One region of the Lysinibacillus sp. FSL W7-1291 genome, then DNA from elsewhere that is predicted to be linked to it. Evidence: riboswitches for the same ligand, from Rfam matches in the RefSeq annotation. Region 1 holds a riboswitch; the other holds the start of a gene.

Region 1 (3,736 bases):
TAAGCTTCGTAAAATGCCAATTTTTATGAGCATTGCAGCAGTTTTTGCGTTAACGATACTTGTAGGCTCAATGGTCATGAATAATGATGTTGGACATAAAGATCAAGCTAGTACTGCCGATACGGCTACCTATTCTACTTTACAGGAAGATCTTTCTCCAAAGGAGGCTGCTACGCAAGACGAAGCACTCCAATCTCCTATCGTAGCAGAGCATGAGCGCATGTTATCTTTACGGTCATCTGTCTATGAGGAAGATGTGAAAGATGCTGTCGTTTTCCGTATTGGCTTAGCAGGGCGAGATGCGGAAAGTGTACCAATGACGTATGTGATACCAAATGAGCGAGTAGCAACGGATTTTGGAACAGAAAAACCTTCTACTTTACAGATGTATGAAAAATACGCGCCTCAAATAGATGAGAAAGCTAAAGGATTTACTGATTACCATCCTTACAAAGGTGAGCTGAAGGAGAAGGACGATAAGCTTGTCCATGTGCTACCAAAGGACAATAGCTATGATGTTGCTTCTGCTACTGTCAATGAGTACAAAGGAACTTTGGAGGATACATTCTCTGATTCTGAATATACAGAAGTTGAGATTCAAAATGAAGATGGAACACCTTATGAGTTTTCTCAAGAAGGTGAGCCAAGTCCACCTATGTCATTAACGAACGCCAAGCATTATAATTATTATATATATCAAGATGGTACAGGTGCAGAATATTTATCACCAGATTTCCGTCAAACATTTGCAAATGTCACAGAGGCGCTCACACTGATGAAAAATAAAAATGATGATGTCTATGTGTCCGTTGTTCCTGAAAACGTATCATATACGGTGACAGAGGAAGCAGAGGGCGTAGTCGTTACATTTGATCTTCCGCTTGATTTAACATCAATGGAACCGATTCGTGCCACACAACTGATTGAGGCCATGATGTTAACGGCTGCTAGCTTTGACCAACAATTACGCCTAAATAATGTTGTCCAAGAAAGCTGGGAGGGCTTTGATTTAAAAATGTTTTTACCAAAGCCTGTAGGGCCAAATAAGCAATATATGCCTTAGTCAAAGAAAATAACAATAAGAAATGGAGCATTCCTGTTCGGTGAGGATGCTCCATTTTTTTTACAATGCATACAAGTCTAATAGGTTTTTTGAGCAGAACTATTTACTTTTTGTTGATAATTCTTTATAGTAAAACTGTAGTATAAAATAATAGTGATTCATCTTCGGGGCAGGGTGAAAATCCCGACCGGCGGTAATAGAGTGCTAAACCGTTAATGTTTATTCATTAACTCGAATGGTTTAGGCAAAACTCTTTAGCCCGCGACCTGTGCAAATTTATTTGCATGGCTGACTTGGTGAAATTCCAAGGCCGACAGTTACAGTCTGGATGGGAGAAGATGGAGGTACGATCGTCATTCATTGTTATGAAATGAACTATGACCGAGCGCTTTTTTTGTATGGCTTTTAAAATAGTGCTCAAAAAATAGTTTAGATTGACGCTTATTCGTCATGCCTTTCTCCCTTGTGCTTTTTAATGCATAAGGGTTTTTTCATGCTAACAATTGAAAGATCGTCACCTTTCTTCTTGCGAGATTGAATCAGCAAAGAGGAGAGAGTTTTCTATGAAGAAAAATGTTAAACTTCAATCGTTTATTACGATTGGTATGCTGAGCAGTATTTCGTTTTTATTAATGCTTTTTAATTTCCCAATACCGCCGTTCCCAGCATTTTTGGAAGTGGACTTTAGTGATATGCCTGCATTAATAGCGGCCATCACAATGGGACCTGTAGCTGGTATTTTAGTAGAATTATTTAAAAATGTGTTGGATTGGATTTTCTCGGGTACGCCAACAGGTGTGCCAGTAGGGCATATTGCCAACTTTACAACAGGCATTTTATTTATTTTGCCAGTTAGCTTTATTTTTAATCGTTTTAAAACGACTGCTGGTCTTGTTGGAGGTTTAGCGACAGGAACAGTCGTGATGGCAGTAGGAATGAGCGTTTTGAACTATGTTGTATTTTTACCGATGTACACATATTTCCTTGGTATGGAACCTGTTGTAGGTGACTCCCTTTATAAAATGATCGTCGCTGGAATTTTACCATTTAATATTGTAAAAGGTATTTTATTAACAGCTATTATGGCGTTTTTATTTACTACAATGCGCAAATGGATCGACCGCCAGCGCTCTATGTATATAGCAAAATAATGGACCATAAACCTCGAGTAGTTAGCTCGAGGTTTTTTTGTGGGAAGAAGTGATGGGACGAATAAAATTAGAAAAAAGTAGTAGAAAATGTTCGTGCTCTAGTGCTTTATTATTATAATCTAGTCGAAGAACACATTTTCATGTAGAATAGAGGGGAGTTTAGAAAGTTTGAGGAGTTTGAAGAGATGAGTGAAAAAAAGGGACAGTGGTCTAGTAAATTAGGATTTATTTTAGCATCAGCGGGTGCTGCGATTGGACTAGGAGCAATTTGGAAGCTACCGTATGTAACGGGGCAAAGTGGTGGAGGTGCATTCTTCCTAATCTTTGTGTTATTTACGTTATTAATAGGGTTGCCAATGCTATTGTCCGAGTATGTTTTAGGGCGTGGTACACAATCGGAGGCGGTAACCGCGTATAAAAAGGTTGCTCCGACAAAAACGGGATGGGCTTGGATTGGCCGAATGGGTGTGCTAGGTTGTTTTTTATTATTAACATTTTATAGTGTTGTTGGAGGTTGGATCTTTATTTACAGCGGGCTAGGTGTTGCTGGCGCTGTGATAGATCCTGCGATTGATCCAGCTGCACTATTTGGAAAAATTATAGGTACACCATGGATTACGCTAGTAGGTTTAGCTTTGTTTACATTAGCTAACGTACTCGTTATTTCATTAGGTGTACAAAATGGTATTGAAAAGGCGAATAAATGGATGATGCCGTTACTCTTTGTGATGTTCATTGTTCTGGTTGTGCGTGCTGTTACATTAGATGGCGCAATGGAGGGAGTGAAATTCTTCTTATGGCCTGATTTCTCAAATATTACTGGTAGGGCATTATTAGAAGCGTTAGGACAATCATTCTTTGGATTAGCTGTAGGATTTTCTTGTCTTGTTACATATAGTTCCTATCTAAAAAAAGATGTCAGCCTTCCGAATTCAGCAGGTTCTGTTGTGCTCTTAACCGTGCTTGTATCATTTTTAGCGGGTTTAGCAATCTTCCCTGTTGTGTTTGCCTTTGATTTAGAGCCAGCCGCGGGACCGGGCTTGTTGTTCATGGTGCTGCCGACAGCTTTTAGTCAAATGCCGTTTGGAGAATTATTTTTAGCGATGTTTTTATTGCTATTTTTATTTGCTACATTAACGTCATCATTTAGTTTATATGAGATTATCGTAGCGGCATTTATGGAACATAGTCAGAAATCTCGTCCGATGTGGACGCTTTTACTTGGTGTAGTCGTATTGATTGCGGCTATTCCAGCGGCACTTTCTTCTAGTGTTTTATCGGATGTAACCATTTTTGAGAAAAGTATTTTTGATGCCACTGATTTTTTAGTGTCGAATATAATGCTGCCATTAGGAAATTTATTCATTGCGATTTTTATTGCCCACATAGTGGATAAGGAATTTGTAAGGAAAGAACTGTTAATGGGTAGTCACTTAGGACAGGGCTATTATGCAACATATCGTATGTTAATGTTAGTCGTTGTACCGATCGTTATTCTAGTTGTGTTCATTAATATGCTATT
Region 2 (3,736 bases), 330 kb from region 1:
TCATTACAAACATAATCATAGTGTGTTGTGGAGCCGCGAATAACCGTACCTAAACCAATAATGGCATCATAGTTCTTTGTTTCTGCTAGTTGTTTCGCAATAAAAGGAACTTCAAAAGCTCCTGGAACCCAAGCAACATCAATAGACGCTTCATCAACACCATGTCGTGTTAAGCCGTCCATTGCACCGTCCAATAATTTGCTTGTGATGAATTCATTAAATCGACCTACCACAACTGCAATTTTTAAACCCGTTCCAATTAATTGTGCTTCAAATGTTTGACCCATTGTTCTTTCTCCTTTTTAAATAGAAATTTTATTTTCAGTTGTCAGCAATTGACTGCGGTAAGCTACAAGTGCCTCTATTGATATCATTTTCAAGTCATGCTGTGCTGCGTACTTTATCAATTCCTCAAAGCGTAGCATATGACCATCATCGCCCATGATCTCGCAAATAACACCCACTGGCACGCTATGACAAAGCTTCGCCAAATCGACAGTCGCCTCCGTATGCCCTCTTCGCTCTAAAACACCATTATCTTTCGCAATGAGCGGAAAAACATGACCAGGTCGACGAAACTCAATCGGCTTTGCTTGCTTTTCAATCATTTTTTGTATCGTAAATGCTCGTTCATAGGCACTAATTCCTGTCGTTGTATCCTCATGGTCGATACTTACGGTAAACGCTGTTTGGTGATTATCCGTATTGTGCTGAACCATCGGATGTAAATCTAGCTGTTGTGCAAGCTGCTGTGAAATCGGTGTACAAATTAATCCTCTACCATAGGTTGCCATAAAGTTTATAGTTGCTGGTGTCATGAATTCAGCGAGTGCCAGAAGATCTCCTTCATTTTCCCGATCCTCGTCATCAACCACTACAATCATTTTGCCTTGCTTTAAATCCTCAATGGCCTCTTCAATTGCATATAGCACTTTTGTCATCTCCTCGTTCAGTTGTTAAAAACCATGTTGCGCTAAGTAATCTCTCGTAATGGTTGGTGTTGCTTGCCCTTTTTTCAGGTGCTGTAAAATATATTTACCAACTAAATCTGTTTCGATATTCACAATCGCTCCAGCCTTCTTCATGCCTAATACGGTTTCTTTGTACGTATGGGGAATTAGTGAAATCGTGACACTGTTCGTGTCAACATGGAAAAGGGTTAAGCTTGTGCCATCAATCGTAATAGAACCCTTTGGAATGCAAAATTTGGTTAGTTCCTCTGACAATTCGATATCGATATAGACTGCGTTGGCTACTGGACGTTTGCACAAAATTTTACCGACCCCATCCACATGTCCAGCAACAAAATGACCGCCAAATCGCCCATTAGCAGGCATGGCACGCTCTAAATTCACGGAATCCCCTACCACGAGCTGCTGTAAATTGGTTGCGTTGACTGTTTCAGGCATCACATCCATCGTAAGCGTCTGTTCCGTAAAATATGTCACCGTTAAACAAACACCATTAACCGCGATACTATCTCCAAGCTTGACATCTTCTGCTATCTTGGCTGATTGAACTGTTATTTTCATACTGTCCCTATCGCTTTGCATGGCTTTTAAAATGCCAATATCCTCTACAAGCCCTGTAAACATTCCATCACCTACTTTTCATTGATTTAGGCTTCTATCCCTCACTTTTGAAGTCTTATCCATCAGTTTCGAAGGTCTATCCGTCACTTCTCTAGTTTTATCCGTCTCCTCCTTCTCTAGCTATCGATAAAAAACAAAAACCCCTTTCAGCAAAGGGGTTTGGGAGTATAAGACATCAACAAATAAGCCTAATTGAAAACTATTTTTTCCATAGACTGTCATCTCATTTGTTCTTCTCCCATCCAGACTATAACTGTCGGTTTTGGATTTGCACCAAATCAGCTTGCGCTCACGGACTTTGAATTACTTCATCACCGCCGATTGGGAATTTCACCCTACCCCGAAGAACATCTTCTATTCGATTGGCACTAAATAAAAAAACTTCCCAACAAGCTTGTGGGAAGTAGTGTAATAAATGCATAGGAAAATAAACCTTCTAAATTACAATCAATTTAAAAAGCTCGCATTTTTACCCTTCTCCCATCCAGACTATAACTGTCGGTTTTGGATTTGCACCAAATCAGCTTGCGCTCACGGACTTTGAATTACTTCATCACCGCCGATCGGGAATTTCACCCTACCCTGAAGGATTTTTTATTTAGCTAATCTTACGATAACACTATTTTATTCTATTATCCATCCTTCTTTTTAAAAATTTTTCAAAAAGAATTATAGCAGATCAACAATGCATCCAGGTTTTTCGCGTTTGTGACGTCCGCCTGAGGCATTGAGGCAACATGCAATATTATTGCCACAGGAGGCGGCGTTTTTTGATGGTGTTATCAGGTGTTTAATCACTCGTCAGCAAGGGAGTCTTCAGCTTAATATAACAATGACTTGATAAATGTAAACGAAATCATTAAACTGATAACATTTAAACTGTGCATGGAACTTCCCTTTCACTAAAACGTTCCTTTACAAGTGACAATTCAGTCCAGCACTTTGGAGGTCATTTACTTGCTATTTTTTAAAAACATCCCATTGAAGCAAGGTATTTTCTATGCCTTATTAATGCTCTGCTGCGTGCTTTCGATTGTGTTCGTTCATCATAATGAATCATTTTATGATCGACCGATTGCTGAGGTGATAAAAGCTGATGTAGCAGAATCAGAACCAATGACAGATATGTATGATAATGATGATTATTTATTTACACAGCATATTACAGCCGTGATACAAAATGGACCACATAAAGGGCAATCCATCCATTTGACGAATGACTATTCCGCCTCTGGAGCTTTCGATCAAGAATACCGTGTGGGCAATGAAATCTTTGTCTCCATAGATAATCACGGATCACAGTCAGGGCTAACTGGGACCATTCTCGATTTAAAACGAGATCAAACCCTTCTCATGATTGCGTGGATTTTTATTTTTGTCTTACTCCTTATAGGAAAAAGACAAGGCTTGTTTTCCATCATTAGTTTAATTGTCAATGCATTGATTTTATCATTCGCGTTAGATTTATATGTGAAACATGGTAACCTGAGCTTGTTAGTCATCAGTGGTATTTGCGCTCTTCTATTTACGATCATTTCGTTGTTACTGATTAGCGGCTTGAACACGAAAACGTATGCAGCTATTGTGTCTACACTTTTAGGAACCGTTATGGCACTCATCATTAGCTCTGTCGTGATGTGGTTAACTGGTGAAAACGGTCTTCGCTATGAAGAAATGCAATTTTTAACACGCCCCTATCGTACAGTCTTTATGGCTGGCTTATTTATTGGCTCACTTGGGGCTGTCATGGATGTCTCTATTACGATGGCTTCTTCAATCTTTGCTTTATATGAACAAGACCCTACTATTTCTGTGAAGGCACTTAAATCTTCAGGGCATGAAATCGGGAAAGATATTATGGGCACCATTACGAGTATTTTGTTCTTTGCCTACCTTTGTGGCTCCATACCGATGGTTATTCTCTATTTGAAAAATTCTTCTACTTTAGGACTCACGCTGTCCTTGAATCTTTCTTTAGAATTAGCTCGCGCCTTAGCAGGTGGTATTGGGGTTGTCCTCACGATTCCGATCAGTCAGTATACTGCTCTATTTTTCATTAATCGAAAGAGGGTTCAAGAATGAATGTAATTGTGTTATTAGCTTTTATTTTATGTCTATTGATGGTCGCAATTGGCGGGAAGCAA

Evidence for each region. A riboswitch is a leader RNA that binds a small molecule or an ion and turns the genes downstream of it on or off. The one in region 1 is predicted to bind FMN.
Region 2: it holds a riboswitch for FMN, as region 1 does, so the genes downstream of both, ribE (riboflavin synthase) here and NST76_RS05940 (ECF transporter S component) in region 1, are expected to answer to the same signal.

The regions. Positions count from the first base shown of each region.
Region 1 covers NZ_CP151994.1:1,264,654-1,268,389, forward strand. The annotation lists gene NST76_RS05935 (hypothetical protein) at 1-1,063, shown strand, start outside; FMN riboswitch at 1,220-1,407, shown strand; gene NST76_RS05940 (ECF transporter S component) at 1,627-2,214, shown strand; gene NST76_RS05945 (sodium-dependent transporter) at 2,400-3,736, shown strand, end outside.
Region 2 covers NZ_CP151994.1:1,594,041-1,597,776, reverse strand. The annotation lists gene ribE (6,7-dimethyl-8-ribityllumazine synthase) at 1-287, opposite strand, end outside; partial or broken gene ribB (3,4-dihydroxy-2-butanone-4-phosphate synthase) at 342-932, opposite strand; gene ribE (riboflavin synthase) at 957-1,595, opposite strand; FMN riboswitch at 1,819-1,944, opposite strand; FMN riboswitch at 2,061-2,186, opposite strand; gene NST76_RS07610 (YibE/F family protein) at 2,550-3,674, shown strand; gene NST76_RS07605 (YibE/F family protein) at 3,671-3,736, shown strand, end outside.